2 regions of the Alkalihalophilus pseudofirmus genome follow, and region 1 is predicted to be linked to the other one. Evidence: riboswitches for the same ligand, from Rfam matches in the RefSeq annotation. Region 1 holds a riboswitch; the other holds the start of a gene.

Region 1 (6,063 bases):
ATATTCATATTGATCCAATGGAGAAGAAAATAGTCATTCGCTACCGTGTGGACGGGGTGTTAAAAACAGAGCGGGTGTATCCAAAACGGATTCAAAATTCACTTGTAGCCCGTTTGAAAATCATGGCGAATTTAAATATTACAGAAGTCCGCCTCCCGCAAGACGGCCGGATTAAAACATCAATACAAATGACACCGATTGATTTGCGGATCTCAACGCTGCCTACCGTTTACGGAGAAAAGGTCGTGATCCGGATTTTAGACCTTGGCAGTACGCTGAATAAGCTGTCACAACTCGGCTTTAATAAAATTAATCATCAACGGTTCCTTAAAATGATTGAACAGCCGTCGGGTCTTATTTTAATTACGGGTCCTACTGGGTCTGGTAAATCATCTACACTGTATGCAGCACTTAACCACGTACACTCAGAGCAAGTGAATATTATTACGATTGAAGACCCGGTTGAATATCAAATTGAGGGCATCAATCAAGTGCAGGTGAACGCTCAAGTAGGGCTGACATTTGCTGCCGGCCTGCGATCGGTATTAAGGCAAGACCCTAATATCGTTATGGTTGGGGAAATCCGTGATACGGAAACCGCTGAAATAGCAATCCGAGCTTCTCTGACGGGACATCTCGTATTAAGCACACTTCATACAAACAGCGCGATTGCAACGATTCCTCGTCTGATTGATATGGGGATCGAGCCGTATTTAGTCGTCTCTTCGTTATCTGGTATTGTAGCGCAGCGTCTTGTGAGAAAAATATGTCCGCTGTGTGCAGAAGAATTTGAGCCGACAGAAATGGAGCGGAATTTGTTTGAAAAACGCGGCATCAAACCTTCTAAAGTAAAAAGAGGGAGCGGCTGTCCGTCTTGTAATGCGACAGGCTATAAAGGAAGACTGGCAATTCAGGAAGTATTAATGGTAACCGATGATATTCGTCAAATGATGATGAACAACAAATCAATGAGCACGATCCGTGATTATGCAATGAAACAAGGGATGATCTTCTTAATAGATGATGGTTTGTTCAAAGTAAAGCAGGGGTTAACGACAATCGAAGAAGTACTGCGTGTGGCAATGGATGAGTAAAGGAGAGATATGAGGAGTGATAAGATGAAAGAAAAGCTGGAATCTTTACTAATTGAAGCGTTTGAAATGGGTGCCTCAGACATTCACCTGACGGTTGGGGTGCCGCCTGTCATCCGTATAAACGGGGAACTTGCTCATCACGGAGAAACCGTGTTAAAGCCGGCTGACACGGAGGGAATGGCACGTGCGATTTTATCGGAAAATCTGTGGAAGGTGTTCCAAAAGCGGGGAGAGCTTGACTTCTCACACGGCATTCCGAAAGTGTCGCGTTTTCGTGTGAATGCCTACTTCCAGCGCTCCTGTGTATGTCTTGCGATCCGAGTTGTGCCGACGAAAATTCCTACACTCGATGATCTTTCGATGCCTGAAGTGTTAAAAGAGATTGCCCAAAAACCTCAAGGACTAGTGCTTGTAACAGGTCCGACCGGTAGCGGGAAGTCGACCACTCTGGCTGCAATGATTAATGAGATCAATGAACAATCAAATAAACATATTATTACGCTTGAGGACCCGATTGAGTATTTACATAAGCATAAACGCTCGATTATAAATCAGCGTGAAGTGGGATTTGATACGCAAAACTTTGCAAACGGGCTAAGAGGCTGCTTAAGGCAGGACCCTGATATTATTTTAGTAGGGGAAATGCGTGATTTAGAGACAATCTCGATTGCAATCACGGCAGCAGAAACAGGACATCTTGTATTAGGGACATTGCATACAACGGATGCCCCGGCAACGATTGACCGTGTAATCGATGTGTTCCCGCCAGAGCAGCAGCCGCAAGTCCGCATTCAGCTAGCTTCCGTCTTAGGAGCCGTTATCTCTCAGCGGTTATTTAAAACAGCAGATGGAAAAGGAAGACGAGCGGCAACGGAAATCCTAGTGAATAATGCAGCTGTGAAAAACCTTATCCGCAACGAGAAAATCCACCAAATACCCAGCGTGATGCAGACGAGCCGTGCAAGCGGGATGCATACGCTTGAGATGTCAATTAAAGAATTAGTCGACTCAGGTGCGGTGGAGTATGAAACAGTTAGCGCGTACGTAAGTGAAAGTGGGATGTAAATGGGCGTTTATAAATATTCAGGACGTGACCGGCGAGGACATGTGAAGAAAGGAAAAGTGAAGGCTCCTTCAGAAAAGCAGGCTCGTCTCATCCTGAGAGAAGACGGGGTAGCTGTGAGAGAGCTGAATGAATCCAAAAGTATTCTCGATATGGAAATCGAGCTAGGTGCGGGCGGAGTGCGCTCACAAGATTTTGTGATTTATTTAAGGCAGTTTGCGACGCTGTTAAAAGCGGGGATCTCAGTGGTTGATGCTACTGTAATCTTGCGTGAGCAGACGTCTTCTAAAAAACTTAAAGCAGCCCTACATGATGTAGAGGACGAATTACGTGCGGGGAATCCGTTTTCACAAGCGGCTGAAAATCAAAAGAAAGTGTTCCCGCCGTTATTTGTAAATATGGCCAAAGCAGGCGAGCTTGGCGGTAATTTAGATGATATCCTAGAGCGGCTTGCGAGCTATTATGAGAAACAGCATAAAACAAAACAGAAAGTGATGTCTGCAATGTCGTACCCGATTGTGGTCGGTTTTGTGGCGATCATCATTGTGATCTTTCTATTATCCTATGTCGTCCCAACATTTGCTGATATGTTCGCAAGCTTTAATGCCGAGCTGCCGATGATTACAGTGCTTGTGCTTCAGGCAGGAGAGATATTCAGCAGACTATGGTGGCTTCTGCCGCTGGCCGTTATTTTAGTTATCGTGCTGTTGAAAATCGTGAATGACCGAGCGGAGCTTAGGTATTATCGCGATCTGTTTATTCTGCGGATGCCGATTTTCGGAAAGCTGCTGCAAAAAGCAGCGCTCGCGCGAATGACAAGAACATTAAGCTCGCTGTTTTCAAGCTCTGTGCCGATATTGCAGTCTGTCTCAATTGTAGAGAGGATTGCTGGAAACGAAGTAATTGCCCGAGTGATCCGCGAATCTCGTAATTCATTAGAACGAGGGGAATCGATTGCAGAACCGATGCATAAGCATTGGGTATTCCCTCCTTTAGTGACGCAAATGATTGCAGTCGGTGAAAAAACAGGGTCACTAGATACGATGCTTGATAAAGTAGCAGATTTCTATGATTCAGAAGTAGAAGCGGGAACAGACCAAATTAAAGCATTAATAGAGCCAGTTATGATTGTCATTTTGGCAGCTGTGGTCGGTGTAATTGTCGCAGCGATAGCAATTCCGATGTTTGAAATATTTGATGCGGTTGGATAGAAAATTTTGCTAGACAAATGAAGGATTTGCCAGTATGATTTCTGTAGAACCAATCTACTAGACATTTATACTTATAAAAGTATACGAATTTCATATGGAACGTGATGAAAAGCTATCTGTACATGGGCACTTGGGTAGTTTGGAGCAGCTAGTGCAACCGGCCAATTTTGTCATGACTACATGCAGGATTGGTTTTTTCTATGTTGCAGAGAGTTACTGAAGACGCGTGAACAGATGAAAAATGAAAAACGGAGGATACGAAGATGATGAAAAGATGGTTGAAACAGACGAAGAATGAAAAAGGCTTAACGTTGGTTGAGCTGTTGGCTGTTGTTGTGATTTTAGGAATTATTGCTGCGATTGCAGTGCCGAGTATTGGAAATATTATTGAGAATAGTAAGAAGGACTCAGCAATATCAAATGCCCAACAAGTGTTGAATGCTGCAAGGTTGTATTCAGCAGGTGGTGGTAATATTGATAGTAGTATTACTTATAATTCTACAACTAATGGAGCTATTGCAGAATATCATGAAGAACTTGTTAACCCTTGGGGGGAGGGGGAAGTAACTTATACTGTTGGTTTTGAGAACAATACTCCAAACATTGCAATGACTTATTCTGGTGGAAAATGTAATATAGGGACTGAAGGAAGTACTTTTGAGGGTCTTAGCTCCCAAGATCTCAGTAGCGACTCTAGAGATAATATTTGTAAAGATGATGAATAATATCAAAAGCCTATCCCCTCGATAGGCTTTTTCACTACACAAATTCAGAAAATCCTTACACCTTAGGAGGCCTTGATGGTTGATTGGTTGTTTATTGGTTATTTATTTGTCTTCGGCCTGACGTTTGGGTCCTTTTTTAATGTGGTTGGGCTGCGTGTGCCGGCGGGGGAATCGATTGTCGCCCCGCGCTCGCATTGTACAACCTGTGACCGTGATTTATCAACGCGGGAGCTGATCCCTGTTTTTTCTTATCTATTTCAAAAGGGGAAGTGCCGCGGCTGTGGAACGAAAATTTCTCCGCTTTACCCGATTGTAGAACTCGTGACCGGGTTGTCGTTCAGCGGGGCTTACGTGTTGCTTGGCTGGTCGTATGAATTAATTGTGGCTCTTTTACTTATTTCGCTCCTTGCTATTATTTTTGTCAGCGATATCCGCTACATGTTAATTCCAGATAAAATCCTATTATTTTTTACGCCGCTCTTCCTGCTTTTACGTTTGGCGGTAGCACCGCTTGATCCATGGTGGTCTAGTCTTGTGGGGGCGGCTGTTGGATTTGGGTTGCTGCTCCTTATTGCGGTGATCAGCAGAGGCGGAATGGGTGGCGGAGACATTAAGCTGTTTGCTGTGCTTGGACTTGTTCTTGGCTGGCATGATGTGCTGCTTGCCTTTTTCTTTTCATGCTTATATGGAACAATCATTGCTGGTATCGGGATGGCAGCTGGAAAAGTAAAACGCAAAAAGCCGATTCCATTTGGCCCTTTTATCGTACTAGGAGCACTAACGGCATATTTTTATGGAAATTCTCTAGTCCAATGGTACATAGGTCTATTCTTATAGTAAACTACGTATAAGAAGTTATTTTTAAAGAGAAATGGTGAATAAAAGATGAACCTTTTTCAACAACCGAACCAAAAGCGGCATGCCTTTATTATTAAAGATCATGTTATTCGATATATAGGAAGCAAGCAGCCAGATCTCTTGCAAATCTCTCAAATAAAAGAGCGCTACTTGCCTGTTGGGATTGTCGTTAACGGCCAAATTGAAGACATGACGACCTTTGTGACGATTTTGGCTGAATGTGTGGAGGAATGGAAGCTTAAAAGACAACGGATACAATTTTGCCTGCCGCAGCAGCATACGATTATTCGCACCCACTTTATCGATGGGACAATTCCCGATGAAGAAGTGAAAGGGCAGCTTTATTTAGATTTAGGAGAGAGCCTTTTGCTGCCGTTTGATGATCCGATTTTTGACTTTAAAGTAATTGGGATGCGTGACGGTCAAAAGGAAGTACTGCTCTTTGCTTCGAGAGAATCCGTTCTTAATCAATACATAGATGCCTTTTCTGAAGTCCATTTGAAACCGAATGCAGCTGATCTTTCAACGCTTTCAGCTTACCGATTGTTTTTTGAAAATGGACAAGTTGAGACGGGAGCCTATGTTATTCAAGTGCAGATTGACGCAATGGTCACAACGATTACTATTTTTAAAGGTCATCATCCTTTATTTTTAAGCACGATTCTCTCAGAACTTGACCAGGAAGGCTGGTCTTTAACAGGTGAAGGGGATGTGACCCGTCTAGCATGGACAAAGGAAGAGGAAGAAATGGAAGAAGCCATTGAAGAATGTGTCCGTGAAGTAGAAAAAGTAATGAATTTCTATCAGTTTAATGTGTTAAAAGGCGAGGGAGAAATGGGCCAAATGCTGCTTTGTGGCGATCATCCTTATCTCTCTCAATTTGAGGCAGCGTTTAGTGATCGGCTCATGCTTGAAATTACTGGCTTGTCTGAGCAAACGAAAAATGATGCGCCGGTAAGGTACTATGATGCCCAAGGCCTTGTGTTGAAAAAAGAGGTGTATCGTTAATGCTCGTTGAAGTAAATTTATTACCCGAAAAGCCTAAAAAAAATTATACGAGTATTTTATATGCAGGGGCCTTTTTATTTCTATTGCTTTTAGCGGTGTTAACG
Region 2 (6,063 bases), 920 kb from region 1:
CAAGATATAAATATAGTTTACTAAATACGGAAACTCGACATTCAGTACAAATAAGTAGAAGAACATCGTAAAGGAGATAATATACATCATCCAATATTCATTTTTAAGCAGCTTTCTAATAATCATTAATCCAACTAATAAAGAAAAGCCGACTGGAGGCCATTTAGATGAATAGACTGGATCAAATATGAAGACGGCCATCGTCAACGCATATGAGAGCCACAATACAATGATCATTAATCGATTTCGTTTCTTTATAAAGGACTTAATATCCGTCTCTACTCCCATACGTTCCTCACCCACTCTGCCTAATCAGGTCTTACCTACTACTTAAAATACCATAAATTAGTACAAAATTACATACATAGTTAATAGGTAAGGAAGATAGGTATAAGGAACTTCCTGTACACCCCAATCGATAGTTAATCATATGGGCAGTTAATATCTTTAAAATAAACTATGATGTTGGCACAAAAATATTAATGCGGTCTATGTATACCGCTCCTGAAATATACTTCGCTTTTCGCGGGGAGCCAGTGAGCTTCCTCGGACTAAAGCCCTGTGGGATCTCACTCCTGCTCTAGTAACCGCAGAAGTCTCCGTATATTTCATCCGCTGGGTTACTGCTTTGAGTGATTAATAAATGGAGTGTTTTAGTTATTGTTCAGTTCAAGTTATAAAAGCTGAAATCCGCGACCTCGTTTACTAATGTCATTGAACTGCTGCTTATTATGAGGGAGCAATTTCACAACATCCCCCCTCCGTTGATTGGAGCGGAAGACACCGACTCCAGCGGGATGTGCGTGACCAGGGAGACCCCACAGGACAAATTGCACTGGACCCATAAAGTTGGACACTTTTTTAAGCAGCTTTTTGGGTACTGAGTCGATAAGCTACTGGACTTTTCCGGTTCAATCTTGATTTAATTCTCACATGGTTGTAGTAATAGATGTATTGTTCTAACTCTTCTTTGAAGTGTTCAATACTATCAAATTCGTTTAAATAAAGGAACTCCGATTTCAGGATTCCAAAAAAGTTTTCCATGACAGAATTATCGTGACAGTTGCCTTTTCGAGACATACTTTGTGTGATGTTATGTTCTTTCAGTTTCCTTACGTAAGGGGCCATTCGATAGTGCCAACCTTGATCAGAATGAATCAAGAGATCATCGCCTTTATTTAGGTGCTTTAACCCTTGGTCCAACATCGTATCGACCAAATCATACGTTGGTCTTGATTGGAGCGTATAGGTTATCAGTTCGCCGTTAAACAGGTCAAATAGTGGAGACAGATAGAGCTTCTGTCCAAACAATTTAAATTCCGTAATGTCTGTCACCCACTTTTGATTAGGCTTCTCGGCTCTAAAGTTACGGTTTAGGATGTTTGGAGCTGCTTTTCCAACTTCTCCTTTATATGATTTGTATTTTTTCATTCGTACAAGGCATTTAAGCCCTAGGTCTCTCATCATTCGAAGCACTTTCTTTTTGTTAATCGCATATCCCTTTTCCTGAAGGAGGTCTGTAATACGACGATAGCCATATCGACCAAAGTGCTTATGGTAAATGAATGCAATTCTTCTTTTCCATTTTCGATCAGGATCTGGCTGGCTCCATTTTTTAACAAGGTTATAGTAAGTGCTTCTAGGCATCTTGGCTATTTTCAACATTCGACTCACCGGGAATTCGTTCCTTAGTTCATATACTACTTTCGCTTTGATTTTGTTGGTGATTGTTCTTCCTGAACTAAGGCTTTCAGCTTTTTTAAATACGCATTCTCCATACGAAGGTATTCCAGCTCTTTTTTCAACTCTTCTACCGATGGGTTTGAAGAGTTGTTGCCCTTATTTTTATTCTGATTAACAGTCATTGTAGATAGCCCCTTTTCTCTTAGTTCAAAGGCATCTTCTCCAGCTGTTTCCCACTTTTTCTTCCATCTGCGAAGCATACATGGAACGGGGATATGAAAAATGGCTGATGCCTCTCGAATGGAGTAATTCTCTTCGGTCATAAATTGAATTACTTTCAGTTTAAAGGCAGTTGAGTAGTTTGTATAGGGGAAGGCAAAAGCTTGATCCCCATGATAGCGAACTAACATCACCCAATATCGCAGCGTCGAATCATCTACGCCCACTTGATTTGCAAGTTCTCGATAACTGATGATTTCATTTAGATAACGTTTAGCCGCTTGAAGTTTATATTCCTTGGTGAACGTGGTCATTGATGAAGGCACCTCCTATTGTTGATTGAGGTGTCCAACAATAGGGGTGCAGTACAAAATGCGACGAGGAGGCTCCCGGACCGCCCGCGGAAAGCGTGTGTCTGCAGCGGAGATCAACAACTACTATAAGATGGGTCTTTTTTAAGTTCCTTATACCATCTATGAGAATTCGTATATTTCATCCGCTGGGTTATGTTTTGCTCTAAAATGTAGGCGAGAATTGGGGTAGAATTAGCTCAATTAAATAGTAAAGAAAAAAAGCACCTGGCAAAGGTGCTTTCTCACTGACCCTCTTTAGCAGATCATTATGACTCGAGAACTTTAATGAATTCTCTCATGTAATCGGGGAGGTCTGGCGGGCGGCGGCTGGATACGATGTTGCCGTCTACAACAACTGGCTTATCAACCCAAGTGGCCCCGGCATTCATCATGTCATCTTTAATTCCAGGAGTACTTGTCACCGTCTTGCCTTCAAGGATTTTCGCTGAGATCAAAACCCAGCCAGCATGGCAAATTTGCCCGATCGGCTTGTTCTGGTCATTTAACGTACGAACCATATTCAACACGGAATCAAATCTTCTTAATAAGTCAGGAGACCAGCCCCCTGGCACTAAGATCGCGTCATACTCTTCTGGATTGATTTCTTCAAATGAGTACTCTGAAACAATCGGCACCCCGTATTTTCCGATATACGTCTCATTGGCTTTTTCACCGGCAATATGCACCTCTGCACCCTCTTCACGCAAGCGCAGAACAGGATACCATAATTCCAGATCTTCAAAATCCTTACTGACAATTTGAATGACTTTCTTACCTTCTAGCCTCATTATTAGTACGCCTCCTTTATAAGAGCAGTGTTCTTCCCTGCCTTTATCGTGACAGAATCATTTAGTTGATGCAAACACTCAGAGCATCATCTCTCGCTGCATAGGGATAAACTATAGAGATTTACTGAGAAGACGGGCCAAATCGTCCCATTCTGAAGTCATTAAAGGCTTCATGAATTTCATCTTCTGTATTCATTACAAACGGCCCGCGAGCCACTACAGTCTCATTAATCGGCTTGCCTGTATAAATGAGCATTCTTGATCTCTCATTTGCCTTAATATGCAAATGATCAAACGCATCATTACTTGCCTCTTTTTGATAAGATAACAGTCCAGCTTCCGTTTTTCCTAGTGTTACCTTATCAGCAAAAGTCATTTCTCCTTGGAGCATATAAATATGGCCGTTGTGATTTTGGGGGAGCTTCAGGGAGTAGCACTCTCCTTCTTTTAAAAAAAGCTCAAACATATTAATCGGCACTAATGAATCCATCGGCCCTTTAACCCCTTCTGCTTCTCCTGAATAAATGCGCAGATAACCACCGTCGATTTCTACTTTAGGAGCGTCTTCAACCAGTACATTTTGGTATGATGATTCCGTTCCTTTTAACGCTTTAGGCAGATTAAGCCACAGCTGCAGCGTGTGAATAAGATCATCATCCACTGCTTCTTCAGCATGGCGCGCCCCGCTCCCAGCATTCATGTACTGTACATCACCTGCATAAAGCACTGAATGGCCTCCATTATTATCTGTATGTTCTAACCTGCCATCAATAACATAAGTGATCGTCTGAAACCCTCGGTGCGGATGATCCGAGAACGTCCCTCGCTTAAACCAATCATCAGCCATTAAGATAAAAGGATCATACTCTGTCATCTTATCCGGCGGGAGAACCCAGCCTTGCTGGACATGCGGATATCCATTCTTATTGTATTTCACCTTCCAATGATCACGTATCACACGTTCACCTTCTGTACCCATTGCAAGACACCTCCAGTTATTTGCTTCTATTAGCATACATAGATTAACCAATTCCATACAACGATTTAGCTTGGCTTTGGAAAAGAAGAAATTTGTCGAGCGAAAAAACTTTATCTTTAATTCAAAATAAATATAATAGAATTATAGGTCTTTATACATATAATAAATTACCCACCAACGCATATAATGACCTATGCACAATGCTTCAAAGGTAAGCTATGAAGTATAACCTTTATATGGACACTTGGGTTATATGGAGCCAGTAGTGTAACCGGACCTCTTTAATTAGGGGTGCTATGAAGTATAGTCTTTACTTGGACACTTGGGCTATATGGAGCTAGTAGTGTAACCGACCCTCTTATTTAAAAAAATTTATTTAAGAGGAGAAATGGAAGATGAAAAAAGCACAAAAATTATCAGTAGCAGTATTAACACTTATTTTATCTGTTAGCTTCACCACTGGTGCTATGGCTAATAATGGAAATGGAAATGGAAAAGGGTTAGAAACAGCACCTGGCCAAAGCGAGAACTTTTCTAAAGGAGTAACGACTGAAGTTATTGTTACAACAAACGAAACTAAAGGTGTTGAGGTTAACTCAATAGAATCTGCTGTAACAGAGACTAAAACAGATACAGATATAACCGAAGAACGTGTTGTTATTAAAAGTAATACTGAAAAACATCCTACAAAAAATGAGTATAGAGACGTTACTGTTACAGCAACAGTTCGAACTGTAACAACCTCAACTTGGGATGAAACTACAACTACTACTACTACGACAGAAACTCCTGTAACTGTTATAGAGACCATTGAAACTACTATTACCCATCAAGGCGCTCCTGGAAGTAATGGTAAAGTTCTTAGCGAATCAAGTAAATCTTCTGAGAAGAGAGTTGAAGGTGAACCAATAGTAACAGTGGCAACTACTACTACTAAAGGAGAACTTGAGACTTCTACGGTTACTGAACAAATTGACGAAAAAGAAGATAAATCAGGCTGGAAGATAGGCCATAATAATTAAATTTGTTCCTCGGGTAAATTATATGAATGTTTAAGCCTCAGATGTTTGATCTGAGGTTTTTCTCTTTCCTTTTTGAATAAACCCCTCCCTCTTTGTCCATAACTAGTACCATATACTAGTCTGCTAGGGGAGGATTGTATGGAGCCGGGCTTTTGGGATATGTCGATTAAAATTGTAATAGGATTCTTTTTGCTTTTTTTGATTACTAGATTACTTGGCAAAACGACGATCCGTCATTTGACTCCGTTTGATTTTGTCTCAGCTATTGTATTATCAGAGCTGCTAGGTAATGGGATATTTGAGGTAAACGTCAGCATTTTCTATATTATTTACGTTGTTCTCTTATGGGGTTTTTTAATGATTATGATGGAGAAGTATTTGCTAAAGCACCGTTCTGTGAGGGGGCTTTTGGAAGGAAAGCCGTCTATCATCATTCGTAACGGAAAGATTGACCGAGAGCAGCTTAAAAAAAACCGCATGAACATCAATCAGCTGCTTAGTTCACTGCGTCAAAGTGAAACCTTTTCTTTGCGCGAAGTGGCTTATGCGATTTTAGAGTCTAACGGTTCGATCAGTATTTTAAAGAAAAATAAATATCAAAAGGTAACCCTTGAAGACTTAAACCTACCTGTAAGCACTACTTATCTTTGCACCACATTAATTACAGATGGAGAAATTATAGAAGATAACTTAAAGGAGCTTGGGTTTAATCATGACTGGCTGATGAGTCAGCTAATCTCTCATGGCTACAACCGGCCAGAAGATATCGTTTATGCTGATTGGCTGTATGACGATGGCATCTATATTGTGCCCTACCAATCAAAAGAAGCATAGAAGACCTCGTTTCATCAAGATTCGAGACTTCTATGCTTATTAATTGTTAAGACTTATTTAGTACGTTAGCAAGCAGCTTAACTCCCTCTACAAGCTCGTCTTCAGATGCATAGCTAAAGGAAAGCCTCAAGTATGCTGCTTTCTCATCGGCAGGTAAGAAAAAGTACTTTCCAGGGACATATGCA

What was found. Region 1 has a riboswitch for cyclic di-GMP ahead of PQ478_RS16590 (type II secretion system protein). Riboswitches for the same ligand answer to the same signal wherever they lie in the genome.
Region 2: another riboswitch for cyclic di-GMP. It lies ahead of PQ478_RS20935 (hypothetical protein); the one in region 1 lies ahead of PQ478_RS16590 (type II secretion system protein).

The regions. Positions count from the first base shown of each region.
Region 1 is NZ_CP117835.1:3,105,700-3,111,762, reverse strand. Features, by position in the region: gene PQ478_RS16605 (GspE/PulE family protein) at 1-1,094, shown strand, start outside; gene PQ478_RS16600 (type IV pilus twitching motility protein PilT) at 1,119-2,159, shown strand; gene PQ478_RS16595 (type II secretion system F family protein) at 2,160-3,368, shown strand; cyclic di-GMP riboswitch class II at 3,457-3,540, shown strand; gene PQ478_RS16590 (type II secretion system protein) at 3,632-4,093, shown strand; gene PQ478_RS16585 (prepilin peptidase) at 4,169-4,930, shown strand; gene pilM (type IV pilus biogenesis protein PilM) at 4,979-5,959, shown strand; gene PQ478_RS16575 (hypothetical protein) at 5,959-6,063, shown strand, end outside.
Region 2 is NZ_CP117835.1:4,021,909-4,027,971, forward strand. Features, by position in the region: gene PQ478_RS20915 (ATP-binding protein) at 1-288, opposite strand, end outside; one part of gene PQ478_RS20920 (IS3 family transposase) at 862-1,748, opposite strand; one part of gene PQ478_RS20920 (IS3 family transposase) at 1,748-2,216, opposite strand; gene PQ478_RS20925 (type 1 glutamine amidotransferase domain-containing protein) at 2,522-3,043, opposite strand; gene PQ478_RS20930 (pirin family protein) at 3,165-4,022, opposite strand; cyclic di-GMP riboswitch class II at 4,303-4,386, shown strand; gene PQ478_RS20935 (hypothetical protein) at 4,418-5,044, shown strand; gene PQ478_RS20940 (YetF domain-containing protein) at 5,183-5,878, shown strand; gene PQ478_RS20945 (aminotransferase-like domain-containing protein) at 5,925-6,063, opposite strand, start outside.